DNA from 4 places in the Streptomyces sp. NPDC059743 genome. Region 2 is predicted to be linked to each of the others. Evidence: riboswitches for the same ligand, from Rfam matches in the RefSeq annotation. Region 2 holds a riboswitch; each other region holds the start of a gene.

What was found. A riboswitch is a leader RNA that binds a small molecule or an ion and turns the genes downstream of it on or off. The one in region 2 is predicted to bind cyclic di-AMP.
Region 1: linked by a shared signal. The riboswitch ahead of ACFV6H_RS21510 (M23 family metallopeptidase) and the one ahead of ACFV6H_RS15060 (M23 family metallopeptidase) in region 2 are both predicted to bind cyclic di-AMP.
Region 3: linked by a shared signal. The riboswitch ahead of ACFV6H_RS05315 (transglycosylase family protein) and the one ahead of ACFV6H_RS15060 (M23 family metallopeptidase) in region 2 are both predicted to bind cyclic di-AMP.
Region 4: linked by a shared signal. The riboswitch ahead of ACFV6H_RS07345 (peptidoglycan DD-metalloendopeptidase family protein) and the one ahead of ACFV6H_RS15060 (M23 family metallopeptidase) in region 2 are both predicted to bind cyclic di-AMP.

The regions. Positions count from the first base shown of each region.
Region 1 covers NZ_JBHWGS010000011.1:293,755-297,960, forward strand. The annotation lists gene ACFV6H_RS21505 (PP2C family protein-serine/threonine phosphatase) at 241-1,371, shown strand; cyclic di-AMP (ydaO/yuaA leader) riboswitch at 1,711-1,865, shown strand; gene ACFV6H_RS21510 (M23 family metallopeptidase) at 1,877-2,908, shown strand; gene ACFV6H_RS21515 (PrsW family intramembrane metalloprotease) at 3,246-4,206, opposite strand, start outside.
Region 2 covers NZ_JBHWGS010000007.1:116,752-120,957, forward strand. The annotation lists gene ACFV6H_RS15050 (pitrilysin family protein) at 1-386, shown strand, start outside; gene ACFV6H_RS15055 (M16 family metallopeptidase) at 404-1,786, shown strand; cyclic di-AMP (ydaO/yuaA leader) riboswitch at 2,094-2,263, shown strand; gene ACFV6H_RS15060 (M23 family metallopeptidase) at 2,277-3,038, shown strand; gene ACFV6H_RS15065 (GntR family transcriptional regulator) at 3,191-3,880, shown strand; gene ACFV6H_RS15070 (HPr family phosphocarrier protein) at 4,029-4,206, opposite strand, start outside.
Region 3 covers NZ_JBHWGS010000002.1:478,391-482,596, reverse strand. The annotation lists gene eno (phosphopyruvate hydratase) at 1-417, opposite strand, end outside; gene ACFV6H_RS05315 (transglycosylase family protein) at 753-1,577, opposite strand; cyclic di-AMP (ydaO/yuaA leader) riboswitch at 1,580-1,752, opposite strand; gene ACFV6H_RS05310 (transglycosylase family protein) at 2,211-3,086, opposite strand; gene ACFV6H_RS05305 (cytochrome P450) at 3,269-4,206, opposite strand, start outside.
Region 4 covers NZ_JBHWGS010000003.1:351,283-355,488, forward strand. The annotation lists gene ACFV6H_RS07340 (SGNH/GDSL hydrolase family protein) at 1-510, opposite strand, end outside; gene ACFV6H_RS07345 (peptidoglycan DD-metalloendopeptidase family protein) at 716-1,672, opposite strand; cyclic di-AMP (ydaO/yuaA leader) riboswitch at 1,677-1,869, opposite strand; gene ACFV6H_RS07350 (tyrosine-protein phosphatase) at 2,275-3,072, shown strand; gene ACFV6H_RS07355 (S8 family serine peptidase) at 3,265-4,206, shown strand, end outside.

The DNA.
Region 1 (4,206 bases), on a different contig from region 2:
GGCTGTCTGACCTGCTGTGGAGCCGGTCGCGATCCGATCTGCTCCATAGCCCACTCGGCCGACGGCGAGTCGCCGCCGCGGACGGCAGCGGCCAGCCTGGGTGGGGCGCGGTACCGTCCGTAGCCCTAGGCGGAACCGGGCAGGTGACCACTGGTGGGGAAGCTGAGGAGGCTCAGGGAGTGCCTGAGCGGCAGCGGTCGGCGGGCCGACGAGACGGTCGGTCTCACGTCGAGTGACGGGGTGCCGGTTTCGGGCGGCCGGGTCCGTACCGGGCGGCGGCTGGTCCGCGTTCTGCCTCTGCTCGTGCTCGTCGTCGGAGTGATCTTCGACTCCCTGACTCCGACACGTGTCACGGCCGCCCCACTCTACGCGGCGGCCCCGCTGGTCGCCGCGCCGTTCTACCCGCTGATCGGCACGCTGCTGGTCGCCATCGCCTCGCTGCTCTTCGAGCTGGCGATGCATCTCTACGCCAACTCGCTCATGACGCTGGAGGCGCTCAGCGAGCTGCTGACCGTTGTGGTCGTCTCGCTCCTCGCGCTGTACATCAGCGGAGTGCTGCGCCGCAGCGGGCAGCGGCTCGCCTCCGCCCGGATCATCGCCGAGACCGCTCAACGGGCGGTGCTGCCGAGACCCGCCGAACGGATCGGCGGGCTGCGTATCGCCGCGCGGTACGAGGCGGCCCAGGAAGGCGCGTTCATCGGCGGCGACCTCTTCGCCGTACAGGACACGCCGTACGGAGTACGACTGGTGGTCGGGGACGTACGGGGGAAAGGGCTTGAGGCGGTCGAGGCGGTGGCCGTCGTCATCGGGTCCTTCCGGGAGGCCGCCGAACAGGAGAGCTCGCTGGAGGGCGTGGCGCAGCGGCTGGAGCGGGCTCTCACGCGCGACGGGACCAGACGTGGCGGGCTGGACGCGTTCGAAGGCTTCACCACGGCCGTGCTCGCCGAGATCCCGCACGACGGAGATGTGGTGAAGCTGGTCAACCGAGGGCATCCCGATCCGCTGCTGATGTGCGAGAACGGCGCGGTACGGATGCTGGAGACGCGCGATCCCGCGCTGCCGCTCGGGATGAGCGAACTGGGCGCCTGGCCGGACCGTGCCCAGCAGGCCAAGTACCCGGTTGGATCGACGCTGCTCTTCTACACGGACGGACTCTCCGAGGCGCGTGATTCCCGTGGTGTCTTCTATGTGCCGCGCGACCGGCTCGACGGACGGATCTTCCAAGGGCCCGACGAACTGCTCCAGGCGCTGATCGACGACGTACGGCTGCACACGGGCGGCGGGAGCCAGGACGACATGGCGCTGCTGGCGGTGAACCGGCCCACGGAGGTCGAGCCGGAACGGCGCAGGACGATACCTCTCGTGCCCTGACTCGTTCCCTGACGGACGTGTCCTGGGCGTCCTGCATGTCCCGCGCGATCCCTGTGCTCCGGGCGTCCCACGTGTCCCGGGCGTGCTCGCGCGCGGTCCGTCGGGCCGTCACCACCGTGTGTGATCGATAGGTATCCCTCCGCATAACATTTGACATACCGTCAGGTATGCCGGGCGTGCTGAAAGGCAGTCAGCTCGCCCGATTGCGTATGCATGTGCCCTGGTGTGTCCGATGCGAAGTTGTTAATGATCACCCGGAACGGCTTGGAATAAGGGCCCGGTCTCTATTAACGTTCGATAACGCAGCGCGGTCGTCCCAGCCGTCGTAAGAGTCGGCACCGTGCTCACGCGCCGAATCCCGCAAGGGAACCGGGGAACCACCAATTGGGGTGAATCGGGAGTTCTTTGCTGCCTTGCGCAGCTCAGGGCGACCGTAGGAGACCTTCCTGCTCCGAACCCGTCAGCTAACCCGGTAGGCGAGAAGGAAGGAAAGGAGTGCGCCTCAGTGGCGTCCAATCAGCCTGCCCCCACGGTCCCCTTCGAAACCACCTCCTTCGGCACCGAGCCGGAGCGGGCATGGGGCGAGTGGAATCCCACCGAGGAGTCCGTACGCCCGGTACGCGGCAGGCATCGCGTCGGCAAGCAGCGCAACGGCTTCGCCCGTAGCTCCACCGTCCTCGGCGTGGGTGTCATAGCCGCCGTCGGCGCGGGCGGTATGGCCACCGCGCAGGACAAGCCCGCGGTCTCCATATCCCTGCCCGACGCCATCACGGACAATCTTCCCGACGCCGGTTCGCTCCCGGGCATGGGATCGCTGGCGGCCGACGAGGCCGAGCCGGATCTGCTGGCCAGCGCACCGCTCACCACCGCCGGTATGACGGCGGCGGACGCGGAACAGGGCGCCACGGACGCGGGCGAGGCCCTGCGGGCCCGGATCCTCCAGCAGGCCGAGCAGCAGCAGAACGAGGCCGACGCCACGGAGAAGGCGGCTGCGGAGCGCGCTGCGGCCGAGCAGGCCGCGGCACTGGCCAAGAAGCAGCAGACCGAGGCCGAGAAGAAGATCGAAGAGGCGAAGAAGAAGGCCGAGGCGGAGGCCAGGGCCAAGGCGGAGGCGGAGCGCCTCGCGAAGCTGGCCGCCAGTTTCGCTCTTCCCACCTCCTCGTACACCATCACCTCCACCTACGGTGAGTCCGGCTCCATGTGGTCCTCCGGCTACCACACCGGTCTGGACTTCGCCGCTCCGACGGGCACGCCGGTCAAGGCCGTGCACAGCGGCACGGTCACCTCGGCCGGCTGGTCGGGCTCGTACGGCTACCGGACCATCCTGGAGCTGGATGACGGTACGGAGATCTGGTACTGCCACCAGTCCTCGATGACCGTCACCGCCGGGCAGAAGGTCACCACCGGCGAGACCATCGGCCGGGTCGGCGCGACCGGCAATGTGACCGGGCCGCATCTGCACCTCGAAGTCCACACGGCGGGCGGCTCCGGTGTCGATCCCATGAGCTGGCTGCGCAGCAAGGGCCTGGCTCCCTGAGCCACGCCGCGTGACTCCCTGAGTGCCGCCGCCCGACCGCGCTCCTCGGCCCTCGGCTTGATCCCCGTGGCATCACGCTGTCCCCGTCCCCGGCGGCTCCGGCGCTAGGCCCTGTCCGGCCGGTCTTCGTGGGCCCGGAACGCCCGGCACGGCACCTCGCCGCGTTGTCGGAGTTGCCCGAGTACATCCAGTACACGGGCAATCCTCCGCCTTGCGATGCACCGCACCGGACGCCCCGGGCTGATCCACGAAGACCGGCCGGACAGGACCTAGCCCCCCGACGCCTGGGCCGCCGGTCCCGTCGGTCTTCGGCCGGTCGTTGGCTGGCAGTAGGTCGTCAGTACTGGCGGTACGGGTTGTAGCCGTCGTAGTCGATGTACGGCGGCGGCACCGGCACCCGGCCCGTGGCCCGCGCGGCATAGGTCAGCGCGGGCCCGGCCGTCTCCCTGCGTTCCCAGAGATGGTGCAGCAGCTCCTGCTCGCGCTCCACGAAGTCCGGGCCGGTCCTGCCGCGCTGGGCGTCATGGCGCAGAAACGCCAGGGACGTCGCGAACGCCTCGTACTCGCCGACCGATCTGGACGCCTGAGGTCCGTACGTACGGGCCGCGAAATCGCGCGCCACCGTGCGCGCCCGCATCGAGGAGAGCGCCTGAGGCGCGGACGCAGGCAGCCAGCCCGCCGCCGCGTACGCGGGCAGCTCGGCCGAGACCGTACGCAGCTCGCGCTGTCTGCTCCAGATTGCCAGCCAGGTCAGCAGCCCGAAGACCGGCACCATGAACACCGCGTACACGGCGTAGAAGCCGAACGGGCCGAAGAGCGACGTCGAGCCGTTCCACAGTGCGTGCATACCCATCGCCAGCGCCAGACCGAGCGGCGGGAGGGCCAGCCGCCGGATCTTCTGGTGGCGGGCCGCCGTCGCCGCCAGGCCGAAGCCTATGCCCGTGAGCACGGTGAAGAGCGGGTGCGCGAACGGCGCCAGCACCACCCGTACGAAGAAGGTCGCCGCCGTTATGGAGGCCAGGCCTGCGCTGCCCGCGCTCCGGTCCTCGCCGAAGGCGCTGCCGAGATAGAGGATGTTCTCGGTGAAGGCGAAGCCGGTGGCGGTGAAGCCCGCGAACACGACTCCGTCGACCAGCCCGGTGAAGTCCCGTCTGCGGAACAGGAAGACCAGCAGGATCGCCGCGGCCTTGGCGCTCTCCTCCACGACCGGCGCTATCACCGTGACGCCCAGGGACTCCGCGCCGGCCGGGTCGGCGGTGGCGGTGGCTATCCACCGGATCGCGAAGGTGTTGGCGATG
Region 2 (4,206 bases):
CCGGCGGCGTCGAGGTCCCGCAGATCGAGGCCGCCGTCGACGAGGAGCTGGCCAGGCTCGCCGCCGACGGCCCGACCGCCGAGGAGATGGAGCGGGCCCAGGCCCAGCTGGAGCGCGAGTGGCTGGACCGGCTCGGTACGGTCGCCGGCCGCGCGGACGAACTGTGCAGGTTCGCCGTGCTCTTCGGCGATCCGCAGCTCGCGCTGACGGCCGTCACGCGCGTGCTGGACATCACCGCGGAGGAGGTGCGCGCCGTCGCCGCGGCACGGCTGCGCCCCGACAACAGGGCGGTGCTGGTGTACGAACCGCTCGCCTCCGAGGACGCCGCCGACGCGGCGCGGACGGCCGGCGACGAGACCGACGAGCACGAGGGGACGGACCAGTGAGCGACGCTGCCGTGACCATGGACTTCCATCCGCAGCCGACCGCCGGCGAGGCCAGGCCCTGGGCCTTCCCGGCGCCCGAGCGCGGTGCGCTCGACAACGGCCTGACGGTGCTGCGCTGCGACCGCCCGGGACAGCAGGTGGTGGCCGTCGAGATCAATCTCGACGCTCCGCTGGAGGCCGAGCCCGAAGGACTCGACGGCGTTGCCACGATCATGGCGCGCGCGTTCTCCGAGGGCACCGACAAGCACAGCGCCGAGGAGTTCGCCGCCGAGCTGGAGCGCTGCGGCGCCACGCTCGACGCGCACGCCGACCACCCGGGAGTACGGATCTCCCTGGAGGTCCCGGTCTCCCGGCTGCCCAAGGCCCTCGGCCTGCTCGCCGAGGCGCTGCGCGCGCCCGCCTTCGCGGACAGCGAGGTCGAGCGGCTCGTACGGAACCGGCTCGACGAGATCCCGCACGAGACCGCCAACCCGGGCCGCCGCGCCGCCAAGCAGCTCTCCAAGGAGCTGTTCCCCGCCGCCTCACGGATGTCCCGGCCGCGCCAGGGCACCGAGGAGACGGTGGAGCGTATCGACGCCTCGGCCGTCCGCGCCTTCTACGAGGCGTATGTGCGTCCCGCCACGGCCACCGCCGTGGTCGTCGGCGATCTCACCGGTGTCGATCTGGACGAGGTGCTCGCGGAGACTCTCGGCACCTGGACCGGTGACACCGCCGCGCCGCGTCCCGTACCGCCCGTGACCGCCGACGACACGGGCCGCGTGGTGATCGTGGACCGGCCCGGAGCCGTGCAGACGCAGCTTCTGATCGGCCGGATCGGCCCGGACCGGCACGACCGTGTCTGGCCCGCCCAGGTGCTCGGCACCTACTGTCTGGGCGGCACGCTCACCTCCCGGCTCGACCGGGTGCTGCGCGAGGAGAAGGGCTACACCTACGGCGTGCGGGCCTTCGGGCAGGTGCTGCGCTCCTCCGCGCCCACCGAGCCGGGCGGTTCGACGGGCGCCGCGATGCTCGCCATCAGCGGCTCCGTGGACACCGCGTCCACGGGCCCGGCGCTGGACGACCTCTGGACGGTGCTGCGCACGCTCGCGGCCGAGGGCCTCACCGACGCCGAGCGCGATGTGGCCGTCCAGAATCTGGTGGGCGTGGCGCCGCTGAAGTACGAGACGGCCGCCTCCGTCGCGGCCACGCTGGCCGACCAGGTCGAGCAGCACCTCCCGGACGACTTCCAGGCGCAGCTCTATGCCCGGCTGGCCGAGACCGGCACGGTCGAGGCGACGGCCGCGGCGGTCAACGCCTTCCCGGTGGACCGGCTCGTCACCGTGCTCGTCGGGGACGCCGAGCAGATCAAGGAGCCGGTCACGGCTCTCGGTATCGGAGAAGTGACGGTTGTCTCCGGCTGACCGATCCTGCCGACCGTCCGACTGACCGAACGGTCATTGGTGGCCGGTTTTGATCGCTCGCCGAGTGATCCGATGCCGGCCCGGTAAGACTGTCGGCCCGGTAAGTCCGGTAAAGAGAATCCTTCTGTGAGATAAACCCCGGTGGCACTCGTCACCGGGGTTTCCTCATATGTCCGCTTTAGTGCGGAGGTTGCCTGTCTGCCCTGTGGTGTGCGCTACAAAACGCCCTGTCCATTTGGTGATTGAAAGATGAGCCGCTTAGCGTCGGTCCGGCTGTTCGCCAGTACCCCGCCGCGACCGCGGCATCGGACAGCCATCGCCGAGTCCCCGTCAGGCGCGAGCCTGGGGAGCCGGGGACCCACACGCAGTCCCCGGGGTGAATCGGACGCCTTGGCGCACACCCGCGCGGAGGCGTCCGTAGGAGACCTTCCTGCTCCGAACCCGTCAGCTGACCCGGTAGGCGAGAAGGAAGGAAAGGACCAGCCGCTACATGGCGTTTACTCGTGCCACCGGGAAGCATCGTGCCCGGAGCCGTCGGACTCGCAGAGGTATGAGCGCCGTCGGCGCCGCCACGCTCACCGCGACCGGTGTCATCAGCGCCCTGGCCGCACCGGCGCACGCCGCCGAGCCGGACACCCGGGCCGTTGGCCGGACCGGGCTGGCCCAGGCCCTGACCGTCGGTGACTCGCTCGCCGACGCGATCGACGCCCAGGCCGAGGCCCAGCACCACGCCGCCGCGCGGGCCAGGGCGAAGGCCGCGGCCCGGCGGGCCGCCGAGGCCCGTGCCAAGGAGATCCGCGCGGAGAAGCAGCGCGCGGCCCGCGCCGCCGAGCGCCGGCGCCTCAGCACCTTCCGGCTTCCCGTCGCCGGCTCGTACATCACCACCGGCTACCGGACCGGCGGCTCGCTCTGGTCCTCCGGCAGCCACTCGGGCGTCGACTTCCGCGCCGCGTCCGGTACTCCGGTCCTGGCCGTCGGCGCGGGCACCGTTGTCGAGGCCGGCTGGGGCGGCTCGTACGGCAACAACATCGTGCTCCGGATGGCCGACGGCACCTACACCCAGTACGGCCATCTCTCCTCGATCGCCGTCTCCGTCGGCGGGACCGTCGTGTCGGGACAGCGGATCGGTCACTCCGGCGCGAGTGGCAACGCGACCGGACCGCATCTCCACTTCGAGGCCAGGACAGGCCCGGAGTACGGCTCCGACATGGACCCGGTCGCCTATCTGCGCGCACACGGTGTGAACGTCTGACCAAAGCCGTGAACGTCTGATGGAAGCCCGCGCTGGCCAAAAGATATCTATTGATTCCGGGCACCCATCGGAAATCCGCGTTGATTGCAATAGAGTCACGGAACAGGCGTCGATCGGCAGCGTTTCGCGCGGATTAAGTCGGAGGTTCGGACATGCGCATTCCCGCGCACTCGGTATGCACGGCGATCCGCGACGACATTGTCTCCGGTGTATTCGAACGGGGCAGCCGGCTCACCGAGGAGCAGCTCGCGCGGCGTTACGGCGTCTCCCGCGTCCCGGTGCGCGAGGCCCTGCGCACGCTGGAGTCCGAGGGCTTCGTGACTACCCGCCGCCATGTCGGCGCGTGTGTGGCCGAGCCCACGGACCAGGAGGCGGCCGACCTGCTGGAGGTACGGCAGCTCCTGGAGCCGCTGGGCGCGGCGCGCGCGGCCCAGCGCCGTACGGAAGCCCATCTCAAGGTGCTCCGTGGCCTGGTCAGACTGGGCCAGGAGCGGGCCAGACGGGGCCAGGGCGAGGATCTGCGCTCGCTCGGTGCCTGGTTCCACGAGACGCTCGCCCAGGCGTCGGGCAGCCCGGCGCTCACCGCTCCGCTCACCCAGCTCCGGCACAAGATTGCCTGGATGTATGTGGTCGACCAGCCCGCGCATCCCGTGGAGTCCTGGGCCGAGCACGGCGCGATCGTGGACGCGGTGGCGCGCGGCGACGCGGAGCGCGCGCGCTCCCTGACCGCCCTGCACGCGGAGCGCGCGGCGGCGGTGCACCGGCTGCGGCGTACCGAGCGCGGCCGGGAAAAGGTGAGGGTTTCGCAACATGTTGTAAACACCGCGAGTGCTCGCACTTAACATTCTCGCCGTATACAAAGAAATGAAATAGCGCGGCCTATTCTCCGCTGCCCGCACGAAAACGACGGAGCCGCGGTGCGCCGAATTCAGCGCACCGCGGCTCCGTCGTGCGAAATGACGGCCGGGCCGTTCTCGCGGCCCGTACGGTTCAGACCGTCTCGGGCAGCTCGTCCAGGCCCTCGGCGACCAGCTTCGCCAGCCGGTCCAGAGCGGCGTCCGCGCCGTCCGCGTCGGAGGCCAGCACGATCTCCTCGCCGCCGCGCGCGCCCAGACCGAGCACCGCGAGCATCGACGCGGCGTTGACGGGACTGCCGTCGGCCTTCGCG
Region 3 (4,206 bases), on a different contig from region 2:
CGGGCCGCCCAGGTAGCGGAAGAGCGGGAGGTCCGAGGCCTCGGAGGCGGCGTGCGCGACGGCGAGCGAGACACCGAGGATGGCGTTGGCGCCCAGCGAGCCCTTGTTCTCGGTGGCGTCCAGGTCGATCATGGCCTGGTCGATCAGGCGCTGCTCGGTGGCGTCGTAGCCGACGAGCTCCGGGCCGAGCTGCTCGATGACGGCCAGTACGGCCTTCTCGACGCCCTTGCCCAGATAGCGGTTGGCGTCTCCGTCACGGAGTTCCACGGCCTCGAACGCACCGGTGGAGGCACCGGACGGGACGGCAGCACGGCCGGTGCTGCCGTCGTCGAGGCCGACCTCGACCTCGACCGTGGGGTTGCCTCGGGAGTCCAGGATTTCCCGGGCTACGACGACGTCGATGGACGGCACGAGCATCTCCTTCTGGGATGTGACGCTTGGAGTGCAGGGTCTCATTGGCCTTGCGGCATGAGCCTAACCGGCCCGGAGGCGTCGGCCGGCCGGTGCCCGCCCGCTGGGACGGATCAAGCACCCGAGCGCCTCGGCGCGCCGATGAGCACCGCCTTGAGTGCCGTGTTGAGCACCGCTCCGAGTACCCTCCGCGTCCGTCCTGAGTCCGTCCTGAGTCCTCCCTGCGTATCCCTCGCGTACGCCCGGACAGGCGCAGACCGCGGCCCGGCGCGTACGGGGATCACGCGCCGGGCCGGGCGAGTCAGGTCAGCTCGGGTCGGGTCGGGTCGGGTCAGGTCAGGTCAGGTCAGATGGAGCTGCTGGCCCGGGTAGATGAGATCGGCGTCGCGGACGATGTCCTTGTTCAGCTCGAACAGCTTCTTCCAGCCGCCCTTGACCTGGTGCGCGGCGGCGATCTTGGAGAGGCTGTCACCGGACTTGACCTTGTACTCGCCGTCGCCCTTCTTGAACGTGGTGGCGGCGCCGGTGGCGGCATCCGTGGCGGCGCGGCTCTCGCCGCGCGAGGCGGGCTGCGCCTGCTGCCGCTTGGGCTGGGCGGGCCGGGTCTGCTGCTGGGGCTGCGCCTGCTGCTGGGCGGCCTGGTCCTGTGTACCGGAACCGGAACCGGAACCGGAATCAGAGCCGCCGCCGGAGTTCGAACCGGACCCGGAGCCCGAGCCGGAACCGGAGCCCGTACCGGAACCGGAGCCTGTGCCGGCCGAGCCACCGTCGTACGCGGCGTTGGAGAGGTTGACGCCACAGGTGGGCCACGCGCCCTTGCCCTGGCCGGCCAGCACCTTCTCGGCGACCGTTATCTGCTGGGACTTCGAGGCGAGGTCGGCCCTGGCCGCGTAGGCGGTGCCTCCGTACGCGGCCCAGGTGGAGCTGCTGAACTGGAGGCCGCCGTAGTACCCGTTACCGGTGTTGATGGACCAGTTGCCGCCGGACTCGCACTGGGCGACCCGGTCCCACTCGGAGGCGGTCGCGGCGGAGGCGGAGGTGGCGCCGATCAGCGGGACCGCGACGGCGGCACCGGTGATTCCGGCGAGCGTGGCATAGCGGGCGGTCACGGAGCGGGAGGGACGGCGGTGCTTGCCCTTGCTGGAACCTTTGCTGGAACGCGGCATGGAACTCTCCTCACCGACGCCTACGAGGTGAGCTGTCGGGTTCGGGCCAAGTGAGTTGCCCGGCCGGACGCTCGCGCATCCGGCTTCACCCCGAGCCGGTCGTCGGCCGTCTCTCGACGGCCGGGGCCGGCACAAACCGTGGGTCCCCCGCTCCTGCCTTCGGCGCATGACGCGACGACTACTCCCCCCGACCGACGGCAGGATTCGGCGTGACGGTCGACGAGGCCCGCGGTGCGAGCGGTTCAGACCGTAATCACAGGCCCGCCGGTTCTTCAAAGGAGACATCAGGGAAATAACGCCCTTACCCACCGCCCAGGTTTACGCATTTCCGCTGGTGGGAGCAGAAAGCAGGGCAACGCACAGGGCAAAAGTCCCTAGTTGCAACAAAGAGACCCTTGTCTCACTTGCACAGAAGCGGACATAGAACCGCGAACTACCCTCTGAATCCGCGCCACTTCACGGCGGGATCAAGGGCTGAACCAAGGGCTGGACCAAGGATTGAATCAAGGCGGCATCAAGGCCGGGACCACGGGCGGGATCAGGGCCACGGCCGGCGAGAACACACCGAGAACGCACCGAGGGCGGCCGGTACCGGCCGCCCTCGCTCACCTCACAGCCATCGGCCCGTACGCCTTACAGCCACCCGCCGAGCACCTTCTGCCCGTCGGCGACCAGCCAGTTGCGCTCGGCGGGCTGATCGGCCTCCGCCGGAGCGGGCGATTCCGTACGATCCGGCAGGCCGTCCGTACTGCGCGACAGGCCGTCACCTCGTGAGGCATGGCGACCGTATTCAAGTCCTTCATCCGAATTGCCCGTTACGGCATCCTCCTGGGCGGCCTCACCGCGGTGCTTGCCCTTGGCCGACTCCGTACCGCCGGTGGCAGTGCCACCGAGGCCGAGCCCGTCGGTGCCCTCGGCGCCGTCCGCGGAAGCTCCGGACGTGGGCGTGCCGGCCGAACCGGAAGGGACCGGCTCGCCGGGCCGCACGCCCGTTCCGTCGGCCGGAGCGGAGGGCTCGGCGTCCGGAGCGCCGGAGGGACTGCCCGTCGGATCGGCGCCCTGGTCGCCCTGCGAGGCTCCCGTGGAGCCGGAGCCGGAGCCGGAGCCGCTTCCGAGACCGACACCGGGCAGCAGGGTGCCCGTCAGCCCGGAGACCGACGCACAGCTCGACCAGACCTTCGAGCCCTGCGCTTCGAGGATCTTCTCCGCCACGGTGATCTGCTGGGAACGGCTGGCGAGGTCGGGCCGGGCCGCGTACGCGCCGCCGCCGAAGGCGTCCCAGGTCTCCTGGCCGAGCTGGAGGCCGCCGTAGTAGCCGTTGCCGAGGTCCGCGCTCCACATACCGCCGCTCTCGCATTCGGAGACACGGTCCCAGGTGGAGGCGTCCGCCGCGCTGGCGCCCGAGGCGGCGAACAGCGGGATGGCGATCGCCGACCCGGTCACCCCAGCGGCGACGATCAGAGCGGGGGCCTGGCGTGGTCTGCGGTGTCGGCCGTTCGCGGAGCGCATGCGCTTGCCTTCCGTGTGACTGTCGTTTCGACTACGGCGTGTTGCTGCTGAGTCGTCGGTGAACGTAGCGGTACTCGAACGTCTGTCACAAGTCGATGCAGCGGAGATCACGTGAAAGTCACATTCCTGACGGTCCGTCAGTTGCAGCTTCCTGATCGGGCCTCGAAACCGGCAGCGGTCCATCAGCCGGACAATGGCGTGAACTGCACCGGAAGTGTGCGCAATCCACGCATGATGAGCCCTCCGCGCCAGCGCAAATCGGCAGGATCCACGGCAAGCCGCACATCGGGCAGCCGGGTCAGCAGCGTCGCGAGAGCGGTCTGTCCTTCAAGGCGGGCGAGCGGTGCGCCGAGGCAGTAGTGGATGCCGTGCCCGTAGCCGAGGTGCTGATTGTCACGCCGTGCGAGATCGAGTGTGTCGGGCGAGGCGAACCGTTCCGGGTCGCGGTCCGCCGCGGCGAGTACGACGAGTACGGGATCGCCCACCGCGATCCGCTGCCCGCCGAGCGTCACCGGCTCGGTGGCGTACCGCCAGGTCGCCAGCTCCACCGGACCGTCGTGGCGCAGCAGTTCCTCGACACCCGTCGCGAGCAGCTCCGTCTCGCCCGCGTCGAGCGACCGCTGAAGCCGGGCGCGCTGCTCCGGGTGGCGCATCAGCGTATGGACGCCGTTACCGATCAGGTTGACGGTGGTCTCGAAACCGGCGAAGAGGATGATGAAGGCCATCGCCGCGGCCTCGTTCTCGGTGAGATGCTCGCCGTCGTCACTGGCCCGGACGAGGCCGGAGATCAGATCGTCGCCCGGATTCTCCCTTTTACGGTGGATGAGTTCGGCCAGATATCCCCGGATCTTCTTGACCGACCGCGCCACACCGCCGCGCGGCCCGCCGCCGTGGCCGGCTTTTGAATGCCGGATCATCATGCCGGCCCAGTCGCGGAAGTCGTCCTGGTCCTCGGCCGGTACGCCGAGCAGATCGCAGATCGCGTAGATGGGCAGCGGGAAGGCGAAGTCATGGATCAGATCCGCCTCGCCCTTCGCCGCGAAACCGTCGATGAGCCGGTCGGTGAGCTGCTGGACGCGAGGCCCGAACTCCGCGATGCGCCGGGGCGTGAACGCCTTGG
Region 4 (4,206 bases), on a different contig from region 2:
GGCGGTGTACGTCGCGATCTTGCCGCGCAGATGACGGAGTACGGGAACGCCTCGGGTGTCGAAGCCGGTCGTCACCATGACCGTGCCGACCGCTCCGGCCAGATCGGCGACGGCCCGCTCGAAGCGCTCGGCGACATCGTCGGGATCGGTGCCGGGCCGGATGATGTCATTGCCGCCTCCGCAGAAGGTCACCAGATCGGGGGCGAGTTCCTTGGCCCGGGGAATCTGCTCGGTGACGATCTGGTCGAGGAGCCGGCCGCGTACGGCGAGATTCGCGTACCGGAAATCACCGTGCACGGTGTCCGCAGGACCGGCCGGGACGGCACCGTCGGTCACCAGGTCGGTGAGTTGGTCAGCCAGTCGATCGGCGAGCAGAACCGCGAGCCGGTCCGCCCAGCCGACATACCGTCCATCGGGTCCGGGATCGCCCACGCCCTCCGTGAAGCTGTCACCGATCGCCGTGTACGACCCGAATACGCCTCTTCTTCTTGATCTCGAATCGTCTGCCACAACACCACATCTTTCACCCGCAGATGTGACCTACGCGACCGTAAGGAAGGGTTGACCAGGCGTGAGATACACCATCGGTCAATTTTCGGCCAAGCGGGAATATGCCCAACGCTCTCCGCCCGACACGGAAGTACCGGTGCCGGGCGGAGAGCAGAGAACGGAGAACGCAGCAAGAACGACGCCATGCCTCAGTCGGTGCCGTACCTCAGATATTGACACCCTGATCGCGGAGATACGCCAGCGGGTCGATGTCCGAGCCGTACTCCGGTCCGGTACGGATCTCGAAGTGCAGATGCGGTCCCGTGACATTGCCGGTGGCGCCGGAGAGACCGATCTGCTGGCCCTCGCTGACGGTGTCGCCCTCGGAGACGGATATCGAGGACAGATGGGCGTACTGCGAGTAGTGGCCGTCGCTGTGCTCGATGACGACCTGATTACCGTACGAGCCGCCCCAGCCCGCCGTCACGACCGTGCCCGCGCCGACCGCCTTCACCTCGGTGCCCGTGTCCACCAGGAAGTCCACACCGGTGTGGTAGCCGCTGGCCCAACTGCTGCCCGAGGCACGGTACGGAGTGCCGATCTGCGGATCGTCGACGGGCGTGGTGAAGCCGGAGCCGCTGCTCTGCTCCGGCGTGTCGGCCGGCGTGGTGGTGGACGGATCCGAGGCACCGGTGTCGTCCGAGGCGCTGTCGGAAGACTTGGACGGCTCTGTCGGCTCGGCCGGCTTCGCGGGACGCGTATGGTCTGCGCCGCGCGCCTTGATGGTCAGCTTCAGCCCGGGGTGGATCAGCGACGGGTTCGGCCCGACGGCCTCGCGGTTGTCCGCGTACAGCTTGTGCCAGCCACCGTGGACATGCTGCTTCTTGGCGATCTTCGACAGGGAGTCGCCCGCGACCACGGTGTAGACCCGGGTCTTGGTGGCGCCCTTCTTGGCGCCGGCCTTCTTCGCGCCGACGTGCTCCACGACGGTCTGCTCCACGCCGAGCTGTTGCTGGGTGACGGCCTCGGGCGCGGTGGCCGGTGCGGCCTTCACGGCGGCGTGCGCGCCGGTGGCGCCGATGAGCGGAAGTGCGATGGCGGCTCCGCCGGTACCGGCGGCTATGAATCCGCGCGATACCGGGTTGTTGGCCTTGGGACGGCGGTGCTTACCCTTCGCGGGCATGGCGAATTCCTCTCCGGCGCCTGCGAGGTGAGCTGTCGGGTTCGGACGGGAGATGCCCGGTCGCGATTGTCGCGCGACTTCACCCCAAGCCGTTCCGGAGTTTCCGGACCGGCGTACTACCTGGGTCCCCCGCTCCTGCCACGCGTTGCTTGACGATACGAATTCCGGGCGGCGGCAGGATTCGGCGGTCCGTCCGGATTGAGGGTGAACGTAGGCGAGTGGGGCGAGCGGAACAAGCGATCCTTTTCCACCGACAAGACGCACTCGCATTTAACCCGGCTTTACCGGTCACCCTGAGTGGACGACGGCCTCCGAACTCCGCTCCAGACAAGGAATTCGAATACATGTCATCACCACGGAACGTCACGGATATGATCCTGGTCACGGACCGGAACCCATCTCATCCGCGACCGGGGCAGGACATAAGGAATCACCCAATACGGACAGATGCACATTTGGGCGATATCTATCAGCGAATAATGTCCGAATGCTCCCATCGGATTCCCGACAGCCGAACTGATTGCCACACGAACAGATGTCGTAGTGTCAGAGGTCGACAGCGTCGGCGAGCCGCGCCGACGGCAGACACGGAGGAGCAGGCCGTGACGCAGCAGGTCCCGTCGACAGAGCCCGAGCTGGCCGGCGTGCGCAACTTCCGTGATGTCGGAGGACTGCCCACCACGGACGGCAGGCAGGTGCGGCCGGGCAGGCTCTTCCGCAGCGGTCATCTCGCCAATGCCACCGCGGCCGACGCGGCCTTTCTCTCGTCCCTCGGGCTTCACACGATCTTCGACTTCCGCAATGCCGCCGATCTGAAGCTCGACGGAGCGGACGTGGAGCTGCCCGGCGTACGCAATGTGAACATTCCGCTCACCGACCCGGCCGACGGCGCCGAGTTCTGGCGGATGGTCAGGGACGGCGATCTGGACCAGCTCCGCTCGCTCCTCGCGGACGGCAAGGCCGCGGCCCGGATGACCGACTCGTACCGCTCGATCATCAAGGACCGCACCGCCGAGCACAGCCGTGTCCTGCACGCCCTCGCCGAGGACAGCATGCCGGCGCTCATGCACTGCGCGGCGGGCAAGGACCGGGCCGGTCTCTCGGTCGCCGTGGCCCTGCTCGCGGTCGGGGTGGAGCCCGAGGCGATCGAGGCGGACTATCTCAAGTCGAACGATCCGCACCGCCGCTATCCGGTCCGGCGCAGCGACAATTCGCCCGCCGGAATGTCCACCGAGGTGATGGACCTGCTCAGCCCGCTCTTCGACGCGCGCGCCGAGTATCTCGCGGCGGCCTTCGAGACCATCGAGAAGGCCTGGGGCACCACCGACACCTATCTCACCGAGGGACTGGGGCTCGCGCCCGAGACACGTGAGCGGCTGCGCGCCCGCCTCCTCGATTAGGTCCTGTCCGGTGAGTCCTGTCCGGTAGGTCCCGTCCCGCCGACTTCCCGTGCCCGATCCGGTGTTCGTGGCCGTGGCGTGGTTGGGACATGTCTCAACCACGCCACCCATGAACCAGTGACAGCCGCTCCAGCCCTACCAGATTCTGTCCAACAGCGCGTGACAGCGGAGTTGAACGAAAGGGCTGGACAAATGAGACGTATCCGCCTGACGGCGGCGGTATCCATGGCCTTGCTGATGACCGTGGGTGCCGTGGCGCCGGTCGCGGCCCGGCCCTCCGCCCGGGACACGGTGACCGACGGGCCCGTCGGCACCGCCGACTCGACCGGCGCCACCTCGGTGGGCACGCCCACGACGGTACGGCTGATCACCGGTGACCGGGTGACGCTCACCACGGGCCCGGACGGAAAGCGCTCGGCCTCGGTCCAGCCCGGTCCTGGCCGCGACGGCATCCTCTTCCGGACCGCCGAGCAGGACGGCCGGCTGTCCGTACTGCCGTCCGACGCTGCGGACCTGGTGTCGGCGGGAACACTCGACCGGGAACTGTTCGATGTGACCGCGCTCGTCTCGCAGGGATACGACGAGGCCCACACCGACTCGCTCCCGCTGATCGTCGCCCAGCCCTCCGAAGCACAAGCCGCAGGAACACAGGCCTCCGGAGCACAGGCCGCCGAGACCCTGCGTTCCCTGTCCGGGTTCCAGGACGACTCCGTACCCTCGCGCCTGCTGGAGAGCATCGGCGCCCGCTCGCTGCGGATACCCGGCGGCGATCTCGGTACGTTCTGGCACACGCTCGCGCCGGCCGGGGACACCATGACCGCCCGCGATCTGCGAGCGACTCCCAGGATCTGGCTGGACGGCAAGGTGAACGCCGTCCTGGACCGCAGTACGGCGCAGATCAACGCGCCCGCCGCCTGGGACGCCGGCTACCGGGGCCAGGGAGTCAAGGTCGCCGTCCTCGACACCGGCGCGGATACGACACATCCCGATCTGACGGGCCGGATCGTCGAGGCCAAGGACTTCTCCGGCAGCGGCGGCACCGAGGACGTCTTCGGCCATGGCACACATGTCGCCTCCACGGTCGGCGGCAGCGGCGCCGCGTCCGGCGGCAGCCGCAAGGGCGTCGCTCCGCAG